One region of the Pseudactinotalea sp. Z1739 genome, then DNA from elsewhere that is predicted to be linked to it. Evidence: predicted binding sites of a transcription regulator. Region 1 holds the regulator's gene; each other region holds the start of a gene.
The links. Region 1 encodes HrcA, which represses chaperone genes, less so after heat shock. Its sites were predicted from a motif close to TTNGCACTCGNNNNNNNCGAGTGCNAA; they were not measured.
Positions count from the first base shown of each region.

Region 2: the regulator HrcA is predicted to act here: its motif matches at 4,517-4,543, upstream of ACO0LV_RS12040 (Hsp20/alpha crystallin family protein).
Region 3: the regulator HrcA is predicted to act here: its motif matches at 3,314-3,340, upstream of groES (co-chaperone GroES).
Region 4: the regulator HrcA is predicted to act here: its motif matches at 4,345-4,371, upstream of groL (chaperonin GroEL).

Region 1 covers NZ_JBMPQA010000001.1:452,335-459,859, reverse strand. The annotation lists gene lepA (translation elongation factor 4) at 1-146, shown strand, start outside; gene hemW (radical SAM family heme chaperone HemW) at 167-1,357, shown strand; gene ACO0LV_RS02110 (hypothetical protein) at 1,444-2,121, shown strand; gene ACO0LV_RS02105 (DUF3097 domain-containing protein) at 2,129-3,001, opposite strand; gene hrcA (heat-inducible transcriptional repressor HrcA) at 3,186-4,214, shown strand; gene dnaJ (molecular chaperone DnaJ) at 4,239-5,357, shown strand; gene ACO0LV_RS02090 (PhoH family protein) at 5,471-6,514, shown strand; gene ybeY (rRNA maturation RNase YbeY) at 6,511-6,996, shown strand; gene era (GTPase Era) at 6,993-7,525, shown strand, end outside.
Region 2 covers NZ_JBMPQA010000008.1:123,580-131,104, reverse strand. The annotation lists gene ACO0LV_RS12060 (ABC transporter permease) at 1-577, opposite strand, end outside; gene ACO0LV_RS12055 (ABC transporter substrate-binding protein) at 803-2,659, opposite strand; gene ACO0LV_RS12050 (PPOX class F420-dependent oxidoreductase) at 3,177-3,644, opposite strand; gene ACO0LV_RS12045 (class I SAM-dependent methyltransferase) at 3,723-4,469, opposite strand; gene ACO0LV_RS12040 (Hsp20/alpha crystallin family protein) at 4,619-5,056, shown strand; gene ACO0LV_RS12035 (hypothetical protein) at 5,131-5,598, shown strand; gene ACO0LV_RS12030 (DUF1905 domain-containing protein) at 5,660-5,971, shown strand; gene ACO0LV_RS12025 (C39 family peptidase) at 6,028-7,389, opposite strand; gene ACO0LV_RS12020 (serine hydrolase domain-containing protein) at 7,433-7,525, opposite strand, start outside.
Region 3 covers NZ_JBMPQA010000014.1:58,400-65,924, forward strand. The annotation lists gene guaB (IMP dehydrogenase) at 1-1,039, opposite strand, end outside; gene ACO0LV_RS16270 (MerR family transcriptional regulator) at 1,067-2,179, opposite strand; gene ACO0LV_RS16275 (WhiB family transcriptional regulator) at 2,481-2,771, shown strand; gene groES (co-chaperone GroES) at 2,869-3,165, opposite strand; gene ACO0LV_RS16285 (class I SAM-dependent methyltransferase) at 3,395-4,609, shown strand; gene ACO0LV_RS16290 (glutamate--cysteine ligase) at 4,614-5,756, shown strand; gene ACO0LV_RS16295 (PadR family transcriptional regulator) at 5,834-6,229, shown strand; gene ACO0LV_RS16300 (hypothetical protein) at 6,226-6,783, shown strand; gene ACO0LV_RS16305 (glycoside hydrolase family 3 N-terminal domain-containing protein) at 6,907-7,525, opposite strand, start outside.
Region 4 covers NZ_JBMPQA010000015.1:23,951-31,475, forward strand. The annotation lists gene ACO0LV_RS16615 (DUF3263 domain-containing protein) at 85-375, shown strand; gene ACO0LV_RS16620 (LytR C-terminal domain-containing protein) at 415-1,098, shown strand; gene ACO0LV_RS16625 (glycoside hydrolase family 15) at 1,153-2,517, opposite strand; gene ACO0LV_RS16630 (phytoene desaturase family protein) at 2,704-4,188, shown strand; gene groL (chaperonin GroEL) at 4,520-6,148, shown strand; gene ACO0LV_RS16640 (DUF4031 domain-containing protein) at 6,313-7,275, opposite strand; gene ACO0LV_RS16645 (PadR family transcriptional regulator) at 7,515-7,525, shown strand, end outside.

The sequences.
Region 1 (7,525 bases):
AGTGTTACGGGGGTGACATCTCCCGTAAACGCAAACTCCTCGAACGCCAGAAGGAGGGGAAGAAGCGGATGAAGAACATCGGCCGGGTGGAGATCCCGCAAGAGGCGTTCGTGGCAGCGCTCACCTCCGACGGCGGTTCGGACTGACCCCCGATCGGGACCCGCAGGTGAGGACGGAGCGCAGCCACGAGCTGGACCTGGCCGGAGCAGCGACCGGCGCAGCCGACCGGGACTTCGGCGTGTACCTGCACATCCCGTTCTGCGCGGTGCGCTGCGGATACTGCGACTTCAACACCTACACCGCCACCGAGCTCGGCGGCGGGGCCAGCCAGGCCGCCTACGCCGGGACCGCGATCGCCGAGATCGAGCTGGCCCGGGACGCCATGGACGCCGCCGGGATTCCCCCCCGAGAGGTCCGCACCGTCTTCTTCGGCGGGGGGACCCCCACCCTGCTACCGGCGGTCGATCTGGTGGCGATGCTGCAGGCGGTTCGGCAGGCGTGGCCCCTGGCCCCCGATGCCGAGATCACCACCGAGGCCAACCCCGACTCCGTCACCCCGCAGGCGCTGGCCGAACTCGCCGGAGCCGGGTTCACCCGCGTCTCCTTCGGGATGCAGTCCGCCGTGCCCGATGTTCTCGCCACCCTGGACCGCACCCATGACCCGGCCCGCGTGCCCGAGGCGCTGGCCTGGGCGCGCCAATCCGGGCTGTCGGTCTCACTGGACCTGATCTACGGCACGCCGGGGGAGTCGCTGGCGGACTGGGAGGAGAGCCTGCGCGTCGCGATCGCCATGGCCCCGGACCACATCTCCGCCTACGCCCTCGTGGTCGAGCCCGGAACCAGGATGGCCACGCAGGTGCGGCGCGGGGAACTACCGATGCCCGACGACGACGACGAGGCGGACAAATACGAACTCGCCTCGGCGATGCTCACCCGGGCAGGGTATGACTGGTACGAGATCTCCAACTGGTCCCGCGGCGCGTCCCAGCAGTGCCGGCACAACATCGCCTATTGGCGCTCGCAGGACTGGTGGGGGGTCGGTCCGGGTGCCCACAGCCACGTCGGGGGGCAGCGGTGGTGGAACCTGAAGCACCCGCGTCCCTATGCCGCAGCGGTGGAGGCCGGACGTCTGCCTCTGGCCGGTCAGGAGCACCTGTCCGCTCCCCAGCGCCGGGCCGAGGAGGTGCTGCTGGGGGTGCGCCTGGCCCAGGGCTTCCCGGTGACCGATGCCGCCGTGCTGGAGGGGCTGGTGGCCGACGGACTCGCCCAGGAACTCCCGGCGCGCCGGGGCATGCTCGTCCTGACCGTGCAGGGCCGGCTGCTGGCCGACTCGGTGGTGCATCGGGTGCTGGGCTGAGCGGCACGCCTGGGACGAACTGCGCCGCAGTGATGCCGCCCCGGGGTGGCTATCCTGGCCACGACCAGCGACGACAGGTGGGTGGGATGACTCAGGAAGCGCCGACGCCGGCCGATCCGGTCGAGCCGGGCGAGGGGTCGACGACGCAGCCGCATGTGCCGCCGGCCGGGCAGCCGGCCGCAGCCACCGCACCTACCCCCACCGATCCTGCACCCGGCACCGGGGAACCGGGCGAACCAGGAGGACCCCGGCCCGTGGGCGACTACGCTGCCGCCCCGCCGCTGCGCTCGGCCTACCCCACCGCCGCCGAGGGCGGTTTCCGGATCGATCCGGTGCAACCGCCCGATGCCGGCGATCCGCCCGGTCCCGGTTACGCCGGCGACGAGAAGACGTCCGCGCCCGGACCCGGCGAGACGCCGACCGGCGTCATCGGCGCACCGTCCCGGCCCGACGGCGCACCCGGTGACGCGGGCGCTGCCCAACCCTTCGGTGCGGATCAGGAACGGTCCGGTCCGGAAGTCCCGGAGCAAGCGGCGTGGATGCTGATGCCGATACTGATCGGGCTGGTCCTGGGCCTGGCCGCGATCGTGGGGCTGGGCGCGTGGCCCCCGGTGGTCTCGGCGGCCATCGTGGTGCTGATCGCGGCGGCCGCGGTGCTGAGCTGGCAGGCCGGTGCGGTGGTACGGCGCAGCGTGCTGATTGCCGCGGCGGGCCCGGCCGGGGTGCTGATCGGCTACTGGGTGTTCACCCTGTTCCGCGGCTGAGAGCCGGTCACTGGGGACCTGCGGTGACGAAGTCGACCAGTTCCTCCACCCGGCCCAGCAGTGCCGGCTCCAGGTCCTGGTAGGACCGCACCCGGCCCAGGATGCGCTTCCAGCCGCGCGCAATATCGGCCTGAGTCTCGGCCGGCCAACCCAGTGCGTTCAGGGTGCCGACCTTGATATCGACGCCCCGTGGCACCGAGGGCCACTGGGTCAGCCCCAGCCGGGCGGGTTTGACCGCCTGCCACACGTCCACATACGGGTGCCCCAACACCAGCAGGTTCTGCGCACCGCATGCGCGCATCGCCTCGGCCGCTATCCGGGACTCCTTCGATCCCGGCACCAGATGGTCCACCAGCACCCCCAGGCGCCGGTGCGGACCGGGCGCGAAGTCGGCTGCGGTGCGGGCAAGGTGATCCACGCCGTCGAGCATCTCCACGACGACTCCCTCCAGGCGCAGGTCCTCGCCCCAGACCTTCTCGATCAGTTCAGCGTCGTGGCGTCCCTCCACCCAGATCCGGGAAGCCCGGGCCACCCGAGCCCGGGCGCCGGTCACGGCGCGTGAACCCGAGGCGGTGCGGGCCCGGGTAGTCCGAGCACTGGCCGGTGGGAGGACCAGGTGCACCGGCTTACCGTCCACCCAGAACCCGGGCCCGAGCCGGAACGCCCGCTCCTTCTCGTGCCGGTCGGCCAGCACCACCACGACCATCCCGCCGGACTTCTCCACCCGCACGACCGCACCGGTGAAGCCTGTCTCGGCGTCCTCCACCACCAGGCCCACCTGGGCCGGGACCTTGGGCACCGGTGCGGCGACCGGGTGGGGGTTGGCGGAGAGCACGTCGGTGCCGTAACGATCGAATCCTGGATACTGCGAAGGGCTCACCCGGGTGAGGCTACGCACATCGCTGGGGTATTCGGCGCAGCGACGCGTAGAATTGGCACTCGAAACCGGTGAGTGCTGATTTGCGCTGCTGCCGGTGGCGGTCGATCACGGCACCAAGGGCCCTCGGGGCGCCGGTGCCGACCATGAGGCGCATGATGAGGGACCACGCGGAGAGGAGGCCCGGATGAGTTCGGAACGTCAACTGGAGGTACTGCGCGCGATCGTGCAGGACTACGTGCGATCCCGTGAGCCGGTCGGGTCCCGCAACCTCGTGGAACGGCACAACCTCGGCGTGTCACCGGCGACGATCCGCAATGACATGGCGGCGCTGGAGGACGGTGGCTACATCGCCCAGCCGCACACCTCGGCCGGCCGGATCCCCACCGACAAGGGTTACCGGTTCTTCGTGGATCAGATCGCCGCGCTCAAGCCCCTATCGGTGGCTGAGCGCCGTGCCATCGCCGGCTTCCTCGAGGGCGCGGTGGACCTCGACGACGTGCTCGAGCGAAGCGTGCGCCTCCTCGCCCAGTTCACTCATCAGGTAGCCGTGGTGCAATACCCCTCGCTGCGCCGGTCGGCGCTGCGCCACGTCGAACTGATCCCGGTCTCGTCCACCCGGTTGATGGTGGTCATCATCACCGACACCGGGCGCGTGGAACAGCGCATGGTGGCGATGCCCGAGGCGATCGATGCGGCGGTGCTCGGGGAACTGCGGGCCCGGATCAACGCCCTGGGCGCCGGCCGGGAACTGCCCGGCCTGCGTAGCGCCCTGACCGATCTGGAGAACGTCTTCGACCCCGAGCAGCGGGCCATGGTCACCGAGGTGGTCGGCGCGGTGCTGGATACCGTCGGGGAGGACGTCGAGGAACGGATCGTGATGGCGGGGACGGCGAACCTGGCCCGGTCCGACACCGACTTCACCCGCACCATCTCACCGGTTCTGGAGGCACTGGAGGAGCAGGTGGTGCTGTTGCGGTTGCTCTCGGAGATGGCCGAGGACGCCTCCGGTGCCTCGCCGGCCGTACGGATCGGTCACGAGACCTCCTCCGAGCACCTGTCCGAGACCTCCGTGGTTGCGGGGGGTTACGGTGGGACCGGGAGCCAGGCGATCGCCCAGGTGGGGGTCCTGGGCCCGACCCGCATGGATTACCCCACCACGATGGCCACGGTCCGCGCCGTGGCGCGTTACCTGTCCAGGATCCTGTCCGCCTGAGTCGATGAGTCAAGAAAGCGATCAGTGAGCGACTACTACGCCGTTCTCGGTGTCGAACGCGACGCCAGTACCGAGGAGATCAAGCGCGCCTACCGTAAGTTGGCGCGACAGCACCATCCCGACGTGGCGGGAGCGGATGGTGCCGAGAAGTTCAAGGACATCGCCGCCGCCCACGACGTGCTGTCCAACCCGGACAAGCGCCGCCAGTACGACGCCGGCGGGCTGGGCGGGATGAACGGTGGTGGCGGTGGGGACTTCCCGTTCTCCGACATCTTCGACTTCTTCTCCGCCGCAGCCGGCGGTGGCGGCCAGCGTGGTCCCACCCCACGGGCCCGCCGCGGCCAGGACGCGCTGCTGCGGGTCACCGTCACGTTGGAGGAGGCCACCTTCGGGGTGACCAAGGACCTCGAGGTCGACACCGCGGTGGTCTGTCAGACCTGCCACGGGACCTGCTGTGCGCCCGGGACCGGTCCGCGTACCTGCGACATGTGCGGGGGCCGCGGTTCGGTGCAGCGAGTGGCCCGTTCGTTCCTCGGCAATGTGATGACCAGCCAGGCGTGCGCGGCCTGCCAGGGCTTCGGCTCCGTGATCGAGCACCCGTGCGCCGAGTGCTCCGGGGAGGGTCGCGTCCGGTCCCGCCGCACCATCAACGTCAACATCCCCGCCGGGGTGGACGAGGGCACCCGGATCAAGCTCACCGGTCAGGGTGAGACCGGCCCGGGCGGTGGTCCCCCCGGCGATCTCTACGTGGAGATCCGGGAGAAGTCCCACCCGACGTTCACCCGCCGCGGCCACGACCTGCACTGCACGGTGGAACTGCCGATGACGGCCGCGGCGCTGGGCACGGTGCTGACCATCGAGACCCTCGACGGCGACCAGGACGTCGACGTGCGAGCCGGCACCCAGCCCGAGGAGGTCCTCACCCTGCGCGGACTGGGCGTGGGTGTGCTCAGCAGCGGTGGCCGCCGTGGTGACCTGCATGTGCACATCCAGGTCAGGGTGCCCACCGGTCTGGATGAGACCCAGGAGAGGCTGCTGAAGGATCTCGCCGCCGAGCGCGGTGAGGAACGCCCGCAGGCGCGGCTGGCCCCGGCCGGTTCCGGGATGTTCTCACGGCTGCGGGACCGCTTCTCCGGACGCTGACCCGACGGCCGGACCGCGGCCGGATGGGTCGATCTCGTAGACTCCGCAGTGTCCGGTCCCCACGATGTGTGGACCCCGTCCGAGCAAGGAGACCCTGGGCGACGGCCCGGCCCATGAGCGATCCCACCCTTGAACCGCAACCCGGCCATGTCCGGGAGGATGTCACCGTACCGGCGCACGTCCCGATGGTGGCACTGCTCGGTCAGCGAGATGAGGTGCTGCGTGCCGTGGAGGAGGGGTTCCCCGGCCTCGATGTGCACGTGCGCGGGAACCAGATCGCGCTCAGCGGTCCCAAGGGCGATGTGGACCTGGCCAAGCGGCTCATCGATGAACTGACCCAGATCGCCTCCTCGGCCCAGCCGCTCACCGCTGACGCGGTGGAGCGGGCCATCACGATTCTGACCGCCGCGACCATGGAACGCCCCGCCGAGGTGCTGACCATGAACATCCTCTCCAGCCGCGGGCGCACCATCCGGCCCAAGACGCTGGGACAGAAGCAGTACGTGGAGGCCATCGACGCCAACACGGTGGTCTTCGGGATCGGGCCGGCTGGTACCGGAAAGACCTACTTGGCGATGGCCAAGGCCGTCCAGGCGCTGCAGGCAAAGCAGGTGAACCGCATCGTCCTGACCCGGCCCGCGGTGGAGGCGGGGGAGCGGCTGGGATTCCTGCCCGGCAGCCTGAACGACAAGATCGACCCGTACCTGCGCCCGCTCTACGACGCCCTGCACGACATGCTTGACCCCGAGTCCATCCCGCGGCTGATGGCGGCCGGCACCATCGAGGTGGCGCCGCTGGCCTATATGCGTGGCCGTACGCTGAACGATGCCTTCATCATCCTGGACGAGGCCCAGAACACCTCTGCGGAGCAGATGAAGATGTTCCTGACCCGCCTGGGATTCGGTTCCACGATCGTGGTCACCGGTGACGTCACCCAGGTGGACCTGCCCGATGGCACCCGCTCGGGACTGCACGTGGTGCAGGAGATCCTCGACGACATCGACGACGTCGCCTTCTGCCGACTGTCCAGCAAGGACGTGGTGCGGCACCGGTTGGTGGCCGACATCATCGACGCCTACGGGCGCTATGACGAGGGCCTGCGCCGTAGCGAGATGCACCGTCGCAGCGCCCATTCCCAGGAGGGACGACGACGATGAGCACCGAGGTCGCCAACGAGTCCGCGCACGCGGTGGATGAGTCCGAGTTCGCGGCACTGGCCACCTTCGTGCTCGACGAGATGCATGTTCACCCCCAGGCCGAACTCGAGGTTCGCTTCGTCGACGCCGAGGTGATGACCGAGTTGAACGAGCGGTGGATGGACGCCACCGGGGCCACCGACGTCCTGGCCTTCCCGATGGATGAACTGCGCCCCGGTAGCCCCGGCACACCGAGCTCCGAAGGCATCCTGGGATCGGTGGTGCTGTGCCCGCAGGTGGCCATCGACCAAGCGCGCACCGCAGGACACTCCGCCGATGAGGAGATGCTTCTGCTGACCACGCACGGGATCCTGCACCTGCTCGGCTACGACCACGCCGAGCCGGAGGAGGAGAAGGAGATGTTCGCCCTGCAGCGCCGGTTGCTGCTCACCTTCCTCGGTTCACGGCCCACGGTTCCGGGCCGCTCCGAGCAGGGCTCATGACCAAGGCGGGAGAGGAGTCCGCCCGGGCGCCTCACCAGGGGCAGGGCGGGCAGCAGGCGAGTCCCGAGTACCGGGCGGGTTTCGCCTGTGTGGTGGGACGCCCGAACGCGGGCAAGTCCACGCTCACCAACGCCCTGGTGGGGCACAAGGTGGCGATCACCTCCGGACGTCCTCAGACCACCCGGCACACCATCCGCGGCATCGTGCACCGTGCGGACGGCCAACTGGTCCTGGTGGACACTCCGGGCCTGCACCGCCCTCGCACCCTGCTGGGGGAGCGCCTGAACGACCTGGTGATGCAGACCCTCTCGCAGGTGGATCTCATCGTCTTCTGTCTACCCGCCGATCAACCGATCGGGCCCGGGGACCGGTACATCGCCGCGCAGCTCGCCGATGCCACCACCCCGGTGGTGGCCGTGGTGACCAAGACCGACGTGGTCAGCAGGCCGGCGCTGACCGAGCACCTGCTTGCCGTGGCCGACCTCGGTTCGTGGGCCGACATCGTGCCGGTCTCAGCGCTGGCCAACCA
Region 2 (7,525 bases), on a different contig from region 1:
CGCCGACGAAACTGATCAGACGGGTGATCCGCGATCCGGCCATGGCCATCGAGATCAACGCACCCCCGATGACGGCGACGATGCCGATCGTGGTCGGGGACAGGTGCGGGTCGGACAGGAAGTCGTTGAAGCCGATCGCGCCCCATTGCTTGAGCAGTACCGCCACCCAGAACACCGGGAGGGAGTACAGCACGAAGGAGAAGAAGACGACGATGTAGTCGAAGCTGGTGTACTGACGCAGCGCCGAGACGATCCCGACGCTCACGCCCAGGATGATGGACAGGAAGGTCGCGGCGGTCACGAGATGGAGGGTGCCGATCACAGCACCGCGCAACTCGTCGGCGACCGGCTGCCCGGTCTCCCAGGACACACCCGGGTCACCGGTGACGAACGCGCCGAACCACGTCGCGTATCGCTCGAACACCGTGGCATCGAGGTTCAGCATCTCGATGCGCTGTTCTATCTGTGCCGGGGCGTCAGGGTCGGTGCTGGTGTACAGGTCCTCGAGCGGATCGACGGCGAGGTCGATCATGATGTAGCTCAGAAAGGACGACAGGAGCAGGATGAGCAATCCCATCAGCACTCGTCTGACTATGAACTGCAGCAAAACTGGACCTCGCAGTCGGCAGTGGCCGGGGTGAGTTGCGGTGGATTCTAGGCGATGACGGTACCCCAGCCGAACCAGCCATGGGTCGGTTTGGGTACGCACAAGTGTGGGGGCATCGGGGCCGGTAGGGCGCCCGATGCCCCCACGTACTTGCGGTGTCTACCTAGGAGTCAGAGTTCAGAAGGAACCCTCGACTCACTCAGTGAGCTCCCACTCCCAGTAGTTCCAGAAGATGGTCGGTGCCAAGGCGATCGGCTCGATGTTCTGCAGCCGTGCGTCGTAGCCCGCGATGAGCTCGTGCTGGAAGATCACCGTGCCGAACGCTTCCTCCACCAGGATCTGCTCGGCCTCGGCGAGCAGATCCGCCTGTGCCTGAGCATCGGTCTCGGAACTCAGTTCGGCGAAGATCTCGTCCACGCGCTCGTTGGAGAATCCACCGAAGTTGTTCACCCCACCGGTGACGTGGTTCTGACCAGCGGCACCAACCGCGGTGGAGGTGGACTGCCACCCGAAGAGGGAGGCGTCGTAGATGGTGGTGTCAGCCAGGAGCGATCCCCAGTTGACGTCACCGGCGTCGACCAGCTCGAACAGACCCTCACGCTCCACGGACTCGCGGACGAGCTCGTAGATGTTCGCGCGGCGTGAGTTGGACGGGTCGTACATGAACCGGACCGGGATAGGCGTTTCCACACCGGTGCCCTCGATCAGTTCGACCGCGGTGTCCAGGTCGGTCTCCACCGGCCAGGTCTGCTCCATCTGGTTGGTCTCAACCATCTGGTCGTAGTTCGGCGAACCGGGGACCTGGGTGTAGGAGTGACGCACCTCGGCCTCGGGGTTGATCGGCTGGACCTGGGTCTCCACGATCTCCTGGCGCGGAACCAGGTTGAAGAAGGCATTGCGGATGTCGCGTGCAACGTCCTCATCGCCACCGTAGGTCTCGGGGTCGAACGGGCCACCGTTGTCGAAGATGACGTCGATGTGCTCGTACGTGGGACCGTCACCGCTGAAAATCCCGACCTGATCGCCGAGGTTCTCCAGGGCAGCCAGCGTGTCCGGGGTGGCCTGCGGCTGGACCAGGTGCACTTCCTGGTTCTGCAGCGCCTGGATGTGGGTCATCGGGTCACCGGAGATGGTGACGGTGATCTCCTCGATCGCGGCCGGGAACTCCCCGGTGTAGTCCGGGTTGGCCGTCAGGGTCACGTACTGGTTCCGCTGGAAGTCCGTCATCAGGTACGCACCCGAGGACAGGTACAGCAACTCGTCGTCCGGCAGGGTGTCGCCGAACTGGAAGCCGGTGTTGTAGAACGCCGCAATCGGCGCCAGGTCCTCGGTGATCTCATCCTGGATCGCAGCGATCACCCGGTCCTTGGCTTCCTGCGGGTCGTCGATGTCCAGCGCCCGCATCCCGACGACGTGCGCGGGGACGCCCACACCGAAGCTGTACTCCCAGTCCACGTAGGGCTGGTTGTAGTCGAAGGTCACGCCCTTACCGTCGGCGATGATCTCCGGGGTCTCCTCGATCAGCCCGACGGACGTGGTCAGGGGGAAGTTGAAGTAGACCTCGTTGTCGTCAGCCAGTCGCTCGGAGACCTCGGTCTCGACGGCCGCGAGGTACTCCTCCATCGACTCGGCCGGAACCTCGAGCTCGCCGTCGTCGTTCTCCTCGCCGAACTCCTCGAGCAGTTCTCCCTGGACTTCCTCCCGGACCGCGTCGGCGTCGGTCTCGGTGTTCAACTGACCGGAGTGGGCCGCCCAGTACAACATCAGGTCAGCGGCGTCGATCTCCACCGGCTCCTCGCCGCCGTACCAGTACGCCTCATCGGAGAGGGTGAATTCCATGGTCATGGAGTCCTCGGTCTCCTCGACCATGTCAAAGGAGCCGAAAGACTCATTCCGCTGCAACGCCAGGTCGCCGTCGAAGTAGCGGAAACCGTCGTTCATCAGGTACAGGATGTTGTTGTTCGCGGCGGCGTTACCGGTCCGCGAGTTGCTGTTGTACTCGTAGAACGTCTGGTTCCAGCCAATGGTGATCGCGCTAGCAGCCTCGCTCACGCCACCGTTGTCGTCACTGTCATCGGGCTCTGTGTCTGGGTCGTCACCGGTACCGCCGTTGCATGCGGCCAGCACGAGGGCGGCCGCTGCGGTTATCGCAGCTCCCGCCGTAAAGCGCCTGGTCTTCAATGTTCCTCCTATGAATGGCAAGGAGCGACTCGCCCCGGACCGCTTCCGGCTGGACCTCGTGGGTCCGACGAGCACTTTGCATCCGCCATGGACAGGGGAAGCGTACACACGGCAAGGGCTGGGATTGTTCGCGGTCACCTCATTCGTGTCCGCATCGTTACCGAAGTGAGACCTAGCCGTCACTCCCCCGGCTGGGCGTGATGCCACCGTGACTTTGTGCCTGATCTGCGTACTTACGCGTTCCAGGGGCCACCGGACGTTCCGGTCCGGGGCCCGGGGAAATGGACTCGCTCACCGGTGGGGAACGTGCTAGTCACGTACCGCAACCGCGCCAGCCGGCTGCGCTCATGCACTATCGGAGTTGCGTAGGTGGGTACCGGAGGAGTGCCTACCCGCCGGCCGGCTCCCGCCCGGGTGGGAAGCCACCGGTGGCGATCGGACCCCAGCCGGTGATCTCAATGCGGAGCAGGGACTTGCCCTGGCGCACCATGGCCTCGCGGTACTCGGCCCAGTCCGGGTGTTCCCCCGAAATGCTCCGGAAGTACTCCACCAGTGGCTCGACGGCCTCGGGTACGTCGAGCACCTCGGCCGTCCCGTCCACCTGTACGTAGGGCCCGTTCCACTCATCGGAGTGCACCAGCATCGAAACCTGCGGGTTGCGCCGTGCGTTGGTGGTCTTGGCTCGTTCGGGGTAGGTGGCGATCACGACCCTGCCGGCCTCGTCGACGCCCGCGCTCACCGGCGAGACCTGCAGCCCTCCGCTGGCCTTGTGGGTGATCAGCGTGACCCGGTGCCGGGGGCGGATGAAGTCCAACAGTTCGGCCCGCTCCACGCGGGTGGCGGTGGCGATGCTCATGGTCCCCACGCTACCGCCACTCGGCCCGCGCCACCAGGGACGAGGGCACTGCGTCTCCACTGGGCACCAACGTCACGGCTACCGGCCCGCTTCGATCAGGAACCGGGTGCTGTGCGCCACGAACGGGCCCTCGGCCTGGATGCGCTCATGCAGGAGTTCCAACTGCGGACGGTAGGCCTCCACGGTGAACCCCGGCACGATCCAGATCACCTTGCGCAGGAAGTGCACCACGGCGGCAATGTCGTTGAAGGTCATCCGTAGGCGGGCGGTCTGCAGGTCCCGCACCCGGAGCCCGGCCCCTTCGGCGGCGGCCACCGCTCGCTCCGGACTGCGTCCGTCGGAGGGTTCGAAGTCCCCCAGCATCGCCTCCGACAGCTCGTGCACACTGGCCTTCCCCACCTGTTGGGACAGGTAGGTTCCGCCTGGGCGAAGCACCCGGGCGATCTCCTCCCAGAGCACCACGGTGGGGTGGCGGGAGACCACCAGGTCGAAGGTGCCGTCGTCGAACGGCAACGGTTCGGTGTCCTCCACCTGCACCACCTGGCCCCCGAGCGCCGTCAGTCGTGGGCGGGCCAGGTCGAGGTTCGGGGGCCAGGACTCGGTGGCGCGCAGCAGTGGTGGGACGTGCGGTATCTGCGCGAGCACCTCGGCCCCACCCGTCTGGACGTCGAGCATCGCCCGCGCGGAGCCCGATCGCTGCGCGACCAGTCCGGCGTAGCCCCAGGGCGGGCGCTCCTCGCTGGCCCGGCCGGCGAACCAACTGAAGTCCCAGCCCTCGGTGGGTACCGCCGCACCCTCGGCGAGCAGTTCGTCGAATGTCGTCATCACCCCATGGTCGCACCCGTGTCACCCCAATTCGTGAGCACCAGCCGTTAGCACTCTCGGCATGAGAGTGCTAAAATCGGCCGTGACAACGGTCGTCTTCATCGGGCCTGGAAGGTCCGGGCCCGGGTATCCACTCGGAGGTGATGGTGATGGCAACGCGAATCGACCCGTTCCGCGAGATGGACCGTGTATTCAGCAATGCGCTGGGACAAGTGATGTCCTCCGGACGCAGCAATGCGATGCCGATCGACCTGTATCGCGATGGGGACAAGTTCGTTCTGAACATGGACCTTCCCGGGGTCGATCCGTCCTCGATCGATGTCGACGTCGAGGACCAGACGCTGACAATCCGTGCTGAGCGCGGACAGGCGGAGGACCAACAGACCCAGTGGCTCGCGCGGGAGCGGCCCACCGGCACATTCGCGCGCCAACTGATGCTCGGTAGCGGGGTGTCGGTGGACCGGATCGACGCCTCATACGCCGATGGGGTGCTGTCGCTGACGATCCCGGTGGCCGAGGAAGCCAAGCCTCGCAAGATCGAGGTTGCCCACTCGAGTAAGCAGTCCAGGATCGAGCAAGCGGGCTGAACCATGCGGTGGTGGCGGGTGCCCGGCCGGGCTCACCCGCCACCACCGGTCCACCTGCGTACGGAGGCAGGAGCGTGTCTCACCCGAAGCGGTACCGGACCAGGGCCGAAGCGATCGAGCAGTCACTGGTTCCGGCGCTGGCCGAGCACACCGATGACGTCGACGTTGACGCCGTCTTCGAGGCCACCTTCACCTACACGGTCGAGCGCGACGGCGCGGGCAATGAGATCGAGGGCACGGGGGGCTATGAATCGGTAGCCACCGAAGGCGAGATCTTGTCGGTCGCGGCCGAGCATGCCCAGCGCATCATCGCCGCGGACTCAGAGTCGCCTGGGGGTGAGCATCACGAACCCCCCGGCCAGATCTCGGTGACCATCCCCTCCACTCGCGTCGAGGTGGAGGTACTGTCGCTGCCCGGGCGGCTGAGCCCGGCCACCTGGGAGGAGCTCATCGACCAGCGCCTCCGTGAATCGAACTGGAGACGCGTGAGCGAGTGGGAGGACGGCGGTAACCGCGTGCGCGCGATGGTCGTGCGCATCTGACACCCGATGCCCATCGCGGGCGTGCCGCAGCGAGCCTAGTCTGAGCGGTCGAGGAGCAGTGATGACCTGGGATTTCGAGGGCGAGATCTGGTACTGGCGCGGCCCCGCCCCGTTCTACTTCATCACCGTACCCGAGCCGATCAGTGCCGACATCCACGCCGTGGCCGCTGACGTCAGTTACGGCTGGGGGGCGATCCCCGTCCGAGCGCGCATCGGTGCCACCACCTGGCAGACCTCTATGTTCCCCAAGGAAGGCCTGTACGCACTACCGGTGAGGGTGGCGGTACGACGGGCTGAGCAGATCGACGATGGCGACGTGGTCTCGGCCCACCTGGAACTGGAGCCAGGCCGGTCCCAGGTCACCGTGGGATGAGGCGCGTAGCCGCGGCCTGCAGTGTGGGCCAAAGGATGCCGTGAGTGCCAGCCGGCTCAGACCCAGTTCGGTTCCGCCGCGTCCACGGGCTCGGGCAGGGCGTGGCCCGGGGGCGCGATGACGTAGACGAGGCCGCCCGACGTGGTCAGCCAGAGGCTCTCGAACTGGTCGCGGGGGTAGGTGACGCGCACCTTGCCGTCGTCGGCCTCGTCCTGGGAGGCCGGGTCGTTGACCACGACGTCTCCGTCGGCGTCGAACCCTACGATCGTCAGCAGGTGCCCGTTCGTCCCGTATCCGGCGCCGTCGAGGTCGGCTTCGGTGAACGACATCGAGCAGATCAGGGGGATGCCGGCGCTGATGAACTCCTCGGCCTCGCGCAGTGACCGCAGCCGGGTGATGTAGGCCCGGGCGCCCCGCTCTCCGGCGTAGGCCGCGTTGAACGCCCAGTTCCCGGCGCCCCCGTAGGTGTAGTCGAAGACATACCGCGTGACGTGGTCAACCTGGGGGCGCTGTTCCGCCTCGATATCCACCCATCCGGTCTCCTCGGCATCGGGGCCCAGGCCGAAATGGTCCAGCACCATCGCAGTACAGGTCGGTGAGCACCAGGCCTGCCCTCCCCCGTTCCACTCCGGGTAGTGACCCTTGTGCAGGTGCTGTGAGTAGGTGGGCACGTCCAGCACGATGCCGGCGGCCTCCCCCGGCTCACTGACCGGTACCGCCCGCTCATCGGGAATCGCCGAGACCATCGCGGTGAGCAGGGCGACCTCAGGGGTCTGCGTGGCGCCGGCGATCCGGTGCAGCGTGGCCCGCACGCGCAGCCCGGTCAAGGTGTGGTTGTGCCGCATCGCCAGCACGTCCACCTCGACGCCGGCGCGCGTGTCGCGCTGCCCCTCGACGGTACCGCGCTGGATATCGGGGTCGTCATCACCCCGGGACCAGCGGGCCAGCACGTACCAGTCGGTGTGCTCACCGGAGTCGGTGATCCCCTGGACGGCTACCTCCACCCATGTGCCCGACGGCGTTCGCGCGTTCCAAGAGGGGATCACCTCGGTGCCAGCGAACGGCAGTTGGACCTCCGGGGAGGTCCAGGTGGCGGTGTCGTAGGTGCGGGCCACCTCGGTGTGGGGGTCGGTGTACTCCACCGTGCCGGTGGGCGAGGTCAGGACCAGGCGCCCGTCGGGATCGACCGCGGTGCCGTCGTGGCTGCCCTGGTCGAAACCGTCGATGCCTTCCCATGCCTGCATGTACACCCCCCGGGGCGCGGGCTCGGGGGCGGGGTCGTCCAAGCCGGGAGGCTCGGATCGCGAGCGCATCAGTGCCGCTGCTCCGAGCGCGCCCGCGCCGGCCACGCCGACCGCCCCCACGGAGCCCAACCATTTGCGGCGGGAGATCCTGTTTGCGTCATGGTCACTCGACATCGCCACGACTGTACCGATCACCGGTCACGACGCCTGGGCAACGCTAGGTGACGGTCCAGCCGCCGCCGTCCAGCCCGCCGGGGATGAACTCGCTGGGCTCGTAGGGCCGGCGGGTGAAGACAAAGGTGCCGACGTC
Region 3 (7,525 bases), on a different contig from region 1:
CCCCGGCCGGACGGGCAGCCAGCGCCGCCTGATGGATCGCGGAGATCTGCGGCACCCCCACCCCGGCGACCACCCGGGTGGTGCAGATCGATCCGGGGCCCACCCCCACCTTGACCGCGTCGACGCCGGCGTCCACCAGCGCCTGGGCTCCCTCACGGGTGGCGATGTTGCCGCCGACCACCTGCACGTCCTTGGTGGCCGGATCCGACTTCAGCCTGCGCACCATGTCCAGCATCAGCCGGGCGTGGCCGTTGGCGGTATCGACCACCAGCACGTCCACACCGGCTTCGGCCAGCGCGGTGGCCCGCTCCCAGGCGTCACCGTAGAAGCCCACCGCCGCTCCCACGCGCAGACGGCCCTCCTCGTCCTTGGTGGACAACGGGTACTGCTGGGACTTCACGAAGTCCTTGACCGTGATCAGACCGCGCAGCACGTTGCGGGCATCGACCAGCGGGAGTTTCTCGACCTTGTGCTTACCCAGCAGCGCCGCGGCCTCGGCCCGGGTGATGCCCACTCCCCCGGTGACCAGCGGCATCGGCGTCATCGCCTCATGGACCTTCGTGGTCTCGAAACTCTCGCCGGGCACGAACCGCAGATCACGGTTGGTGATGATGCCCAGCAGCACGCCCTCGGGATCGACCACCGGCAGACCCGAGATCCGGAATTGCGCGCACAGCGCGTCCATCTCCGCCAGGGTGGCGTCGGGGCCGATCGTGAGCGGGTTGGTGACCATCCCGGATTCGGACCGCTTCACCAGGTCGACCTGGGCGGCCTGGTCCTCGATGGCCAGGTTGCGGTGCAGCACACCCAGCCCACCCTGCCGGGCCACCGCGATGGCCATTCGCGCCTCGGTGACGGTGTCCATCGCTGCCGAGATCAACGGCATCGACAGCGGGATCCGACGCGTCAGGATGGTGGAGGTGTCGGCCTCACTCGGGATGACGTCGGTCTCCCCGGGAAGCAGCAGCACATCGTCGTAGGTCAGTCCGACGAACGCGAAGGGATCAGGGGCGGTGGCGGCGGGCTGAGGTTCGGTCACACCCCAAGTCTACGTGGCCGTCGCGATCTAGGATCGAGCGGTCTGGGTGAGGAGGCTCATGATCTCATGCAGCGCCCCGCTGAGGGTGCGGGCGCGGTGCAGGCCGTCCCGGGGGGCGATGGTGTCGGTGAGGGCGATCAGGAAGACCTCATCGCCCCGCTCGCACAGCACCCGCACCAGGTTCTCTGCGATCTCGGACTCCCCCAGGATGACTGTCAACACTCCCTGCTGGCGGGCTACCAGGTCCAGCAGCGCCTGCCCGCCATCGGCCTCCAGACGCTGATGCGCCACCCGAACGTGCGCTCCACGCAGCGTCATCTCGGTGGCGAGCACGTGGGCGTCGGTGCTCATCGACGGCACGCACTGCACCAACGCCTGGATCCGATCCGGCTCCGGCTCGGAGGTGGCCTCGGCGAGCACGGTCAGCATCTGGGCACGCAACAGCCGTTCCGGGTCGCGCCCCGGGCGATCCGGCTGCGGGCGCTGGGCGACCATCTCGATCGCGGGGCGCACCGCCATCAGCCAACCGTCCAGCAGACCGTGCTCACGTCCGGCTCGCCTGATCAGTCGCGCCAGCCGCCGATGATCCCCGTCGACCGCAGCCGCGGCCACGGTGAGCGGGTCGGCCACCATGGGCTCCTCGTCCTCCGGCCCGGCCCCGTCCGGCGCATGACCCTTTCGGCCGTTCTGCGCAGGCGGACCAGCAGCGGGCGTGGTGTCTTCGGCCGAGCCAGGACCGCCGGCTGGTGCGGCACCGTTCCTCGCGTCCGGTTCCCCGGCTGGTGCGGCACCGTTCCCGGCGTCCGGTTCCCCGGCTGGTGCGGCACCGTTCCCGGCGTCCGGTTCGCCGGCCTTCGCCGCACCGTCGGACACATCGGTGCCCCGCAGCGCAATTTCGGCGGCATCTGCCGGTGCCACACCCTCCAAGGTGAGGCGACGCATCGTCTCCAGCCTGGCCAGGTCGGATGCCTCGTACCGGCGGTGACTGCCGGCCACGTGACCGGATGGTCCCAGTCCGTACCGCCGGGCCCAGGTACGCAGCGTGGGAGCGGCCACTCCCAGGCGGGCCGCGACCCCGGCAACCGTCAACCGGATGCCGTCGCCAAGATCCTCCGGGGGCCCCGGCGACGTTGATGACACCGCGCACCTCCCCTTCCTGTCAGGGCCCCCACGGGCGACTTGTCCGGACCCACCCCACACGGGCGTCCTGTCCGAGCCCACGCGGGCGACCTGTACGAGCCCGCACGGGCCATTCCTGCCCTAGAGACTAGGCGGCGGATCAGCTTTGAACAAGTTGGCTCGCACGCATGAACAAGCGTCGAGCGCAACTGAACAATCTACGAAATGCTTCGAATAGTTTGCGCATCACCCTTGAATAACTTCTGGCGCGGTTGTAGCGTGTGTCTCGTTGAACTCATCCACCACCGATGGAAGGACTGAGATGGCCGAACTATCTAGACTCCCCGGACCCGTCATGGAACGTTGGGAGTGGCAGTACGAAGGCGCGTGCCGGGCAACCGGCTCCGAGCAGTTCTTCCACCCCGAAGGCGAGCGCGGCGCATCGAGGCGTCGCCGCGACGCCAACGCCAAGGCGATCTGCGCCGAGTGCCCGGTGATCCAGCAGTGCCGTGAGCACGCCCTGAAGGTGCGCGAACCCTACGGCGTCTGGGGCGGACTCACCGAGGACGAGCGCACCGACATCCTGGCCGCCCGGATGCCCGCCGCCAGCTGAGTTCCTCCCGGACCCCCGAACGCGACCGAGCCCCGGTTCCCACTGAAGGGAACCGGGGCTCGGTGTTTGCTCAGCAGCCGTAGCCGCTAGCGGCGGGTCACTTCTCGACGATCGCCAGAACGTCGCGTGCCGAGAGGATCAGCAGATCCTCACCGCCGTACTTGACCTCGGTGCCGCCGTACTTGCTGTAGACGACCTTGTCGCCAACCGTGACGTCCAACGGGACGCGGTTGCCGTTGTCATCGATCCGGCCCGGGCCCACCGCCAGGACTTCGCCCTCCTGGGGCTTCTCCTTGGCGGTGTCCGGGATAACCAGACCGGACGCGGTGGTCTGCTCGGCCTCGAGCGTCTTGACGACGATCCGATCCTCGAGCGGCTTGATGGAGACCGACACTACGGACCTCCCCTTCGCATGTGATGGGAACCAGGACAATGGACCGCTACCAACTACGCACCTCCGCCGTCGCGGGGGTCGGACATGCACCGCTGGTGAACGGTCGGGACCCCGGGTGGGGCCCCTCGGGGTCCAATCTAGATCGCCGTTAGCACTCGGTCAAGGTGAGTGCTAATCATGTGGTCCACGTCGCTCCACCGAACCGCTGCACCCTGGCAGAATCGTGAGTATGGATCCTGCCGCGCTCGCGCGCCTGCTCACCCCGGAGGGTTGGGCGCTGCTCGGCCAACTCCCCCCGTACTCCGAGGACGCAGCCCTGCGCATCTCCGAGGGCTTGCGCGCCCGGGGCCTGGACCCGGACCTGGTGGCGGCCGCCCTGACCCAGTCCAGGCTACGCGCCAAGGCGGTCGAGAAGTTCGGCGAGTTCGCCTCCGGCATGCTACTCACCGCCGAAGGGCTGGAGCAGGCCACCCGGCTCGAGGTGGCCGCGCTGCATGCGCGCCGTTACGCCGGGGCCGGGGCCAGCCTCGTGGCCGATCTGGGCTGCGGTCTGGGCGCGGACTCCCTGGCGATGGCGGGCCTGGGCCTGCGGGTGCTGGCGATCGAGAAGGATGAGGCCACCGCCGCCTGCGCCCAGATGAATCTGCGGGCCTTCCCCGAGGCTCAGGTGCGCCACGCCGATGGCCTGGAACTGGACCTGGTGGCCGAAGGCGTGGACGCGATCTTCGCCGACCCTGCCCGGCGCACCCGGCGCGGCAACCGCGTGTTCGATCCCAAGTCCTACTCCCCCGACCTGGACACGGTGCTCGCCCTGGCCGACACGACTCCCGACCTGGGCATCAAGGTCGCGCCCGGGATCCCCTACACCGCGCTGCCCAGCCTCACCCACGCCCAATGGGTCTCGGTGAACGGAGCGGTGGTGGAGGCCGGCCTGTGGTTCGGTCGCCTCGCCACCGAGGGTGCCGGCCGCAGCGCGATCCTGCTCACCGACGCCGGTACGCACCACCTCGGGTGGTCCGGAGATGCCGATGCCCGCGCGACCCAGGCGCCCGACGGCCGGCTCGCCGCCTACCTGCACGAACCCGACGGGGCGATCATCCGCGCCGGACTGGTCGCCGACGTCGCCGACCAGCTGGGCGGCCACCTGGTGGATCCCTCGATCGCTTACATCACGACCGCCCAGCCGGTAACCACTCCCTTCGCCCGCAGTTACCGCGTGCTGGACTATTTCGGCTTCGGCTTGAAACGCCTCCGGGCCTACCTGCGCGACCGGAACGTGGGGCGGGTGACCATCAAGAAGCGCGGCACCGCCGTCGTCCCCGAGCAGTTGCGTCAGCAACTGCAACTCTCCGGGGACGCCTCCGCCACGATCGTGCTGACCCGTCTACAGGGTGAGCAATCGGTGCTCGTGGTGGACCCGCTCGAGCCGGCGGGACGAGAATGAGGGCGTGACGCTTGAGTTCGCCCCCTCGTCCCGGTCCAGCCTGGGGGTTGAGTGGGAACTGGCGATGGTCGACGCCGACTCCGGAGACCTGCGCCAAGTGGCCCAGACGGTGCTCGACGCGGTCGCCCCGGACGACGGCTCCCAGCACCCGACCATCCGTCAGGAACTACTCCTGAACACGGTCGAGGTGGTCACCGGGGTGTGCCGGACCACCCCGGAGGCGATGGCCGATCTGTCCGGCTCGGTGGACCTGGTGCGTTCGATCACCGATCCGCTGCGGGTGGACCTGATGTGCGCGGGCACCCACCCGTTCGCCGACTGGGGCGGCCAGAAGGTCACCGACAAGGAGCGCTACGCCACCCTGATCGATCGCACCCAGTGGTGGGGCCGCCAGATGCTCATCTACGGGGTGCACGTGCACGTCGGCATCGAGGACCGGGACAAGGTGCTGCCGATCCTGGGGGCACTGCTCACCTTCTACCCGCATCTGCTGGCGCTGTCGGCCTCCTCGCCGTACTGGTCCGGCCGCGACACCGGATACGCCTCGAACCGGTCTCTCCTGTTCCAACAGTTGCCGACGGCGGGGCTCCCGTTCACCGAGATCCGCACCTGGGCGCAACTGGAGCGGTACGTGGCCGACATGCTGCACACCGGCGTGATCGAGGACTTCACCGAGGTGCGCTGGGACCTGCGGCCGGCGCCGCAGTTCGGCACCATCGAGATGCGCATCTGCGACGGGCTGTCCAACGCCACCGAACTGGCCGCGATCACAGCGCTGACGCACTGCCTGGTGGAGTACTTCTCCCGGATGATCGATGCCGGTGAGGCACTGCCGGCGATCACCCCATGGTTCCTGGCCGAGAATAAGTGGCGTGCGGCTCGCTACGGCCTGGAGGCGATCATCATCCTGGACGCCGACGGCCGCGAGGAACTGGTGACCGATCACCTGCAGCACGTGCTGGAGGTGCTGGATCCGATCGCGGCGGACCTGGGTTGCGCGAGCGAACTGGCCAGAGTGCGCCGGATCATCGACACAGGTGGCGGCGCGGCCCGCCAGCGCCGGGTGGCTCGGCGCAATGGCGGACGACTCGACGCGGTTGTGGCCCACCTGGTGGCGGAGTTCAAGGCTGGCCACCCGATCGACTGAGACACTCTGGACGCAGGCGGGCTAATCGGACCTCTTAGTAGTTGACATTACCTACTAGTGGCTTTAGCCTCCTAGCCATGCAGGAGGACGTCACCCGCGACCCGCAGTTACTCAAAGGCGTGCTGCCGATGCTGGTGCTGGCCCTGTTGCACCGGCAGGAGTCCTACGGCTACGAACTGGTGACCCGGCTGCGCGCGGCCGGTCTGGAATCCATCGCCCCCGGCACGGTCTATCCAGTGCTCACCCGGTTGGAACGCGAGGGCAGGTTGGCCTCCCGCCTGGAAGCCTCCAGTTCGGGGCCCGCGAGGAAGTACTACCTGCCCTCCGACGCCGGTAGCCAGGCATTGGCTGCCGGCCGGGCATCTTGGGGCTATCTCTGCGACGTGGTGACGAGGATCCTGTCCGAGACCCCTTCGCCAGGTCGGACCGACCGCCCAACCACAGCCATCCCCCATCTGGAGCGTGAGGTATGAACACCGAACCAGACGACCCGGCGGCACTGTCCCTGACCGACCGTTGGCAACGCTTCTGGTACCTGCAGACCGTGGCGCTGTGGCTGGACCCGATACCGCGTAGGCGGCGCAAGGACGTGCTGCGCGAACTCAAGGCCAACCTGGGGGTGGCTGCTGGTCGCGGCGGGATGTCCGCGGCGATCAGCGACCACGGCAGACCCCGCGCGCTTGCTCGCCAGTACCTGGACGCCGAGCCTCACGGCCGGCCCACCTGGCACCACGGGGCCGCGGCCGTATCCGTGGCCCTGGTGGCGTGGTTCTTCGCCTGCGCGATCTACGTGTTCGGGAGCCTGAACACCCTGCTCGGTGCCGGTCTGGCCGAGCCGGTGCGGATCTCCTTCCTCGGCCTCCAGATCACCACCGAGGCCCACGACGCCTACCTCGGGGCTACCTTCACCGGTATCTCCTGGGGCAGCCTGATCGCGTTCGCTCTCATCTTCGTCCTCGCTTCCCGCCTCTGGCGCCACCTCCCCCGCCACCAGCACCGCCGCACCACCGCACCAGTCTCCCGCTGAGACCGGTCAGGCGCGGTGAGAGGCGGCCTCGCGACCGACCGGTGTGGCGGGCGTTCGACCAGGCTGGCGCGGCCACCTCCCGCCCGGGGCGGAGGGGCGCCCAACCGGTCTCGCACGCTCATCTCACGCACAGGCACTGGCGGGTAGGCCCTCGACGGCGAACGCGAGCCGTCCCGGGGCATCGGCCGCACCGGTGAGGACCTCCACCAGCGCCTCCAAGCTTCCGGCGGTGCGCCCGTGGGTGGCGATCAAGGTGGGGGCGTCGGCGCCGGCCAACTGCCAGGGGCCGTCGAGGGCGATCGCCACGTCACCACCGGCCGCCGACGTACCCGCGCTGATCAACCTGATCGAGGTATCGGCGGGCTCCTCCAGCGGCACCACGTCCAGGCCGGCCCGCTCGGCGGCCTCGGCGAACGCGGTCCAGTCCGCACTCGTGCCGCCGCGTACGTGCAATCGTTGGCCCACCAGTTCCCCCGAGCACTCCCCCGCCGCCACGGTGATCGCCGCGGCGCTCAGATCCCGTGCCGCCTGCGCGGCCGAGCCCACGTCGCCGTCGTCGACCTCCCCGGCCTCCTCAGCAAGCCCGGCCTGCCAACGTTGCAGCGCGATCACCCGCCCCGCGGCCTCCCGCACCCGATCGCGGTCCAGCGAGCCGTCCTCGAGCGCGGCCATGATCGCCGCGTGGGCACCGGCGGTGTCGGCCGGGGTCAACAGCAGGTCCGCACCCGCGTCCAGTGCTTCC
Region 4 (7,525 bases), on a different contig from region 1:
TGGGGATCATGCCGCGGTTCAGTAGCCGCGGCGGGAGTCCACCACACGGAACCGCACCGGGAAGTTCAGGCACCAGGAGGATCGATGTCAGCAGCGCAGCAGATCAACGCTCACACCACCGAGCAGGAACTGAGCGAACGCGACGCTGCAATCCTGGCCTTCGAGAACCAGTGGTGGAAGTACGCCGGGGCCAAGGAGACCGCCATCCGGGAACACTTCGACATGAGCGCCACCCGCTACTACCAGGTGCTCAACGCCCTCATCGACACCCCGGCCGCCCTGGCCGCTGAGCCGATGCTGGTCAAGCGGTTACGCCGGATGCGCAGTTCCCGCCAGCGGGAGCGTTCGGCCCGTCGGCTGGGCGACCGCGCGTGATCGCGCACGATCGCCGTCGAAGGAGATAACCTTTCGGGTGTGAGCCGCCAGGACTATCCCTACGACGAGGACGAATTCGACGTCCTCGGTGCCGACCGCACGCCTCAGGGCGTGCACCGGGCACCCGTTCCGCGCTGGCGGCAGTTGCTGCCCTTCGCGATCGTGATCGTGGTCGCCCCGCTGCTGGCCTGGGCCGGCGTGAGCATCCTGTCCGGGAACTTCGGTAGCGAGCCCGACCCCACGCCGGCCGTGACCGCCACCGAGGACCAGACCGAGGAGGAGACCGAGGACGGGACCGACGACGGCGAGAACGGCACCGACCCGGAGGCCACCGAGGAGGACGAGCCGGAGAACGGCGACGGCGAGAACGGGACCGATGAGGGCAATGGCGAACCCGAGGATGAGGCCACCGAGGAGGACCCGACCGACGATCCGGTCGATCTGGACCGGGACGTGCGGATCCTGATCCTCAACGGAGCCGGTGTCGCCGGAATCGCCGGCAGCACCGCCGAGACCCTCAACAACGAGGGCTGGACCAACACCTCCACCGCCGACTACGGCCAGGCCCTGCCCACCGACACCACCCTGTACTACCACGACGCCCAAGTGGCCGAGGAAGCCGAAGCGGTCGCCGCCGACCTTGGCATCGAGGCCACGGTGGAGAGCGCCAGCGCCGCTTCCTCCGGCATCGTGATCGTGCTCCGTCCGGACTTCGTCGGCTGAGCAGTCAGGCCTGCGCGGGACCCCTGCGTTCCTGGGTCCTGCGCCCCGAGCACCTCAGTTGTCCCGCACCTGCTCCGCGGGGGTCAGCACGCCGTCGTCCTCCAACTGCGCCACGGTGAGCACCACCACCGCCGCACTCCACGCCAGCGGCGCCACCGCGGCCGGGGTGCCGTCGGGGGAGACCTTCTCCGGGATCGCACCCAGCGGGGTGCGGTGGGCATCGACCCAGTCCAACCAGTCCAGGGCCATCTGAGGCTCGCCGTTGTGCGCCGCGACCAACGCATACAGCGTGGTCTGCGGGGTCCAGGACAACGACTGCTCCCGCCAACTCGCGCCCGGTGCCAACCCGCCGGCGGGCCTGCGCATCGGCGCGATCGAGTCGTGCCACGCCCCGAGGGCCTCGCTCAGGGGTTCCGGTTGGAAGGGCGGCAGCGCGAAGGCGGTGGCAGCGTCGCGGTCGGTGCCACCGGGGTAGCGGGGATAGGTGGGCCCGAAGGTGCTCTCGACAGCCGTGCGCAACCGGTCGGCGGCGGCGCCGGTGCGCAGCGCCAGGTCCATGTCGCCGGCACCGGACCAGATCCGGGTAGCCGCGTGCAGGCCGGCCAGGACCGGGGCGGCTGTGCCCAGCGTCAGGTCCTGCTCCGGGTGCTCCCAGTAGTCCGCGCTCGGCGGCGGCAGCGAGTCCGGAGTCTCGGCCTGGTGCAGTAACTGAGCGGTGGAGCGGGCCAGTAGTGGCGTGAGGTCGTGGTGGATCCGCTCACGGAGCGGGTCGTCCGGGGCCAGCGTGGCCAGGACGTGGTCGGTGGCCCACAGCACCCAACCGGTTCCATCGGTCTGGATGCCCCGGCCATCCGGCGGTCCGGAGGCGTCGGGGAGATAGCGGGCCTCGAAGGTGCCCTCGGGGTGTTGCACGCGCTGCAGGAAGGCCAGCACCTCCACCGCGTCCCGGGCGTGCCCGGCGCTGGCCAGCGCGGCGGCGATGAAGGAGGCATCCCGCGGCCACACGTACCGCCAGTTCGGGTTGTACCCGGCAAGGGCGGCGCCGTCGTCGAGGGTCAGGGCACGGATGTCCAGCAGTGCGCCGGTGACCATCTCCTCGTAGGCGCTTCCGGTGCCGGGAACCGATCCGGCGGCGAGCCAGTCGCGGTCCGCCTGGGCTCGTTCGTGCGCGTCCCGGTGCTGTCCCGCGGAGGTATCCGGAGTGGGGGCGAGGACCCGGCTGCCGCGCAGGTAGGAGACCTCGGCGCCGGGCAGGATCACGGCCCGTTCACCGTCGGGGCGCACCTGCACGCCCCAGGCGTAGGGATCCACCTCATCGATGCGTCGTGGGTCCCACAGGTCGGTCCGCGCGAGCGCCATCCCGGTCAGCAGAGCGGCCAGGACCACTGCGGTGAGGACGATGAGTGGGCGACGGTGCATGGTCGCCCGATCCTACGAGAAGCGCTCGAGCGGGTGGGCTGCGGAGGGGGTGCGGCCCCACAGGGCGCACGTGCGGCGGGTGGGGGCGAGGTGGGATGCTGCGATGGTCGGAGAGTCGGTCGGGGCGGTGGTCCAGACGGCTGTCCAAGAAGTGGCACCAGCGAAGGCCGAAGCGGTAGGAGGGCGATGGGCGAGCGAGCGGTAACCGACGTCGTCGTGGTCGGTTCCGGGCCGAACGGCCTGGCCGCCGCGGTCACGATGGCCCGCGCCGGACTGGATGTGCACCTGTACGAAGCCGAGCCCACCCTCGGCGGGGGCGCGCGTACCGAGAGCCTTGGCCTGGCCGGCAACCTGCAGCACGACATCTGCTCCGCGGTGCACCCCCTGGCCCTGGCCAGCCCGTTCTTCGCCGAGTTCGACCTGCCGGCTCGTGGGGTGCGGTTCACCGTCCCCGAGATTGCCTACGCCCAGCCCCTCGACGACCAACCCGCCGCCCTCGCCTACACCGACCTGGAGCGCACCGCAGCAGCCCTGGGGGCCGACGGCGGCGCCTGGCGGTCGCTGTTCGGCCCCTTGATACAGCACGAGCCCGCGGTCCTCGGTATCGGACTGGCCGACATGCGCGCCATCCCCGCCGCGCTGCGCAACCCCAGCGGGCTCCTCGGCGCGCTGCACTACGGCCTGCGCGTTCTGGAACAGGGCGGCCCGCTATGGAACACCCGATTCCGGGCAGACGCCGCCCCGGCCCTGTTCACCGGGGTGGCCGCCCACGGCATCGCCCGGATGCCCGGGCTCGCGCCCGCCGGCCTCGGAGTGCTGCTCGGCCTGCTGGCACACACCTCCGGGTGGGCGCTCCCGGTGGGCGGGTCCCAAGCGATCGCCGATGCGATGGTGTCGGACCTGCGTGCCCACGGCGTCACGATCCACACCGGCACGCCCATTCATGACTACCAGCAACTGCCCCGGGCCCGGACCTACCTCTTCGATACCGCACCCGGCGCGATCGCGCGGATCTGGGGGGACCGGCTGCCACCCCGCACCGCCACCCGGTTGCGCCGGTACCGGCACGGCAATGCCGCCGCCAAGGTCGACTTCGTGCTCTCCGAACCGGTGCCCTGGCGCGACGCCCCGGTGGGGCGGGCCGGGACCGTGCACGTGGGCGGGTCCCGGGCGGACATGGTGCGCGCCGAGGCCCAGGTGGCCGCCGGCGCACACGCTGAGCAGCCGATGGTGCTGCTCAGCGACCCCGCCGTCGCTGACCCCGCGCGCTGCCGGGACGGACTGCGTCCGCTGTGGACCTACGCGCACGTGCCCGCCGGATCGACGGCGGACGTCACCGAAGCGGTCACGGCGCAGATCGAACGATTCGCTCCGGGCTTCCGGGATGTGGTCGTCGATGCCCGGTGCACCCCGGCGGCGCAGATGAGCCGGACGAACGCCAACTACGTCGGCGGGGACATCAGCAACGGTGCCCTAGAACTGCGCCGCATCCTCGGCGGCCCTCTGACCAGCCTCAACCCCTACCGCGCGGGCATCCCCGGGGTGTACCTGTGCTCAGCCGCCACCCCACCGGCCCCCGGCGTTCACGGGATGTGCGGCCACCATGCGGCCAGGTGGGCGCTGCGGGAACGCTTCGGCATCCTGCAGATGCCCGGTCTGGGGCCGCGGTGAGAGACCCGGCCCAGCAACCAGTGGGTGCCTTTCGCCCCTGTCGATTTCGTCCAAGACGGTGGGAAACGCTGTTCCGGGGCTGAGCCGATCGCCACGGCCGTCACTGCTGCGAAAGGTGAGATACCGCACCGAAGGCCTGCGTCGTCGTGGATCCTGCTTGCACTCTCACCCCGAGAGTGCCAATAATGGCGTTAGCACTCTCGACCTGAGAGTGACAACTGTGGCCGGTAAGACGAGGTGCCGCGGGATGCGTGACGTGAACGCATGCCGGGCATCGTCCGTCGCGGGCGTCGAACCGGCTTTCGTCCGCCAGCAGGAGGATTAAACCCGAATGGCAAAGATGATTGCTTTCGACGAGGAGGCTCGTCGCGGTATGGAGCGTGGACTGAACGTCCTCGCCGATACCGTGAAGGTCACCCTCGGCCCCAGGGGCCGCAACGTCGTTCTGGAGAAGAAGTGGGGCGCCCCCACGATCACCAACGACGGCGTGTCCATCGCCAAGGAGATCGAGCTCGACGAGCCGTACGAGAAGATCGGCGCTGAACTCGTCAAGGAGGTCGCCAAGAAGACCGATGACGTGGCCGGCGACGGCACCACCACCGCCACCGTGCTGGCCCAGGCGCTCGTGCGCGAGGGCCTGCGCAACGTGGCCGCCGGTGCCAACCCGATCGCGCTGAAGCGCGGCATCGAGAAGGCCGTGGAGGCCGTGACCGAGTCGCTGCTCAGCAACGCCACCGAGATCGAGACCAAGGAGCAGATCGCCGCCACCGCGGGGATCTCCGCCGGTGACCCGGCCATCGGTGAACTGATCGCCGAGGCCATGGACAAGGTCGGCAACGAGGGTGTCATCACCGTCGAGGAGTCCCAGGCCCTGGGTCTGGAGCTCGAGTTGACCGAAGGTATGCGCTTCGACAAGGGCTTCCTGTCCGCATACTTCGTGACCGACCAGGAGCGTCAGGAGGCCGTCCTCGAGGACGCCTACGTGCTGCTGGTGGAGTCCAAGATCACCAACGTCAAGGACCTGCTGCCGCTGCTGGAGAAGGTCATCCAGTCCGGCAAGCCGCTGATCATCATCTCCGAGGACGTCGAGGGCGAAGCCCTGGCGACCTTGGTGGTGAACAAGATCCGTGGCACCTTCAAGTCCGTGGCCGTCAAGGCCCCCGGCTTCGGTGACCGCCGCAAGGCGATGCTGAACGACATGGCTATCCTCACCGGTGGTCAGGTCATCTCCGAGACCGTGGGTCTGTCCCTGGAGAACGCCACCCTGGACATGCTGGGCCAGGCCCGCAAGGTGGTTGTCACCAAGGACGAGACCACGATCGTCGAGGGTGCCGGCGAGGCCGACGCGATCGAGGGCCGGGTCAACCAGATCCGCGCCGAGATCGAGAACTCCGACTCCGACTACGACCGCGAGAAGCTCCAGGAGCGCCTGGCCAAGCTCGCCGGTGGTGTGGCCGTCATCCGTGCGGGTGCCGCCACGGAGGTGGAGCTCAAGGAGCGCAAGCACCGCATCGAGGACGCCGTGCGTAACGCCAAGGCTGCTGTGGAAGAGGGCATCGTCGCCGGTGGTGGCGTGGCCCTGATTCAGGCCGCCGCCCGGGCGTTCGAGGGCCTGACCCTCGAAGCGGACGAGGCGACCGGGGCGAACATCGTCAAGGTGGCCGTCGACGCGCCGCTGAAGCAGATCGCCGTGAACGCCGGCCTCGAGGGCGGCGTCGTGGTGGAGCGGGTGCGTGGGTTGGAGAACAACCACGGCCTGAACGCCGCCACCGGTGAGTACGAGGACCTGCTCGCTGCAGGCATCGCCGACCCGGTCAAGGTGACCCGCTCTGCACTGCAGAACGCCTCCTCGATCGCCGGTCTGTTCCTCACCACCGAGGCCATCGTGGCCGACAAGCCGGAGCCGCCTTCGGCCCCGGCCGGTGGTGGCGAGCCGGACATGGGCGGCATGGGCTTCTGATCTGGCCGATCAGATGCTCGGCTGACCAGCCGAAACACACACGGCCCCCGATCCCTCGTGGATCGGGGGCCGTTGTGGTTTCTGACGGGAGCGTTCCTGCGCCAGGATCCACGCGACAGTGAGCGGACTCGCGCACAGGGGGTCGCGCACAGGGGGTGCTGTGCTCAGGGCGTGGATGTGAGGGTGGCCAGTTCGGCGCGCAGGTTCGCCCGGGCCGCCTCCTGCCACAACTCCCGGCCCCGGTCGGTGCGGTAGAGGGGCTCCAACTCCAGCAGATGGCGGACGACGGCGGTGCGCCCGTTGATGAAGTCGGCGTGCGGCACGTGGGAGTACTCCGCGCGCACGTCGCGGGTGTAGCGGCGGTAGCCGGGCTCATCACGCGCCAGGACGGCGAGGTCGGCATCGCACAGCAGCGCGCCGTTGTCATCGCCGGGCTCGGGGGAGTGGGCGCGGGTGAGCAGCACCAAGCGGGCGACTTCCTCGATGCGGTCGCTCGGGAGGGCCTCGGGACCCAGCGCCTCGGGCCCGAGTTCGGCGCGGGCCAGGTCGGCGCTGGCCTGCTCATCCTCGCCGGGGACACCGTCGTAGACCGCGTCGTGGAACCAGGCGGCCAGCACCACCGGCAGCGGGGCCGGATCCGGGTCGCACAGCAGGGCCAGGGCCGCGAGCACATCACGCAGATGGCGCAGGTCGTGATAGCGCCGGTGCGGCTGCGCCCAGCGTTCGATCAGGTCCGCGCCCCGGGCAACTGCCGCCGGTGCTGGACCTGACGCGCCACGGTGAGGTACGTCGTCGTCGGGCCTGTCCTGCCAGCGTTCGACCGTGCTGCCCCAGGACGCGCTCAGTACGCGACGCAGCGTCTCGGGGCGGTCGCGCGCCGGGATCCGCAGGCCGGAGGTCCGTAGCCGGCGGATCAACTCGCGCCCGCTGACCACGATCGCGCCCCGGGCCACCAGGTCGTCATATCGGTGGGCGGGCACGTCGTAGTGGTCCATGTCGAAGGCCTGCTCGGGAAGGCCGGCACGGGTGGCGAAGTCGTGCAGTTCCTCCAGGGACTGATCGGAGACCAGGTGAGCGAACACCGTGCCGTGGGCCGGCCAGGTGGGCGGATCGATGAGGATGGCCACCCCGTCAGCCTAAGTCCGCGCCGGGAGGAGGAGGGAGTGCAGAGGAGAAGTGGCGGAGGACGGGGCGTGGCGGCAGGGCAGGGGACGCGTGGCGGAGGTGCCAGGGGTGCGTGGGGGCTGGCTCGTGCTGCCTCGTTGCGGAGGCCGTGGTTTGCCACGGTCATGATCCGGGTTGTGCCATTTTCCTGAGCCGTCATTGCTTCTGGACAATAGTGTGTGAGACACAGTATAGTGTGGGCATGAAGGCCGA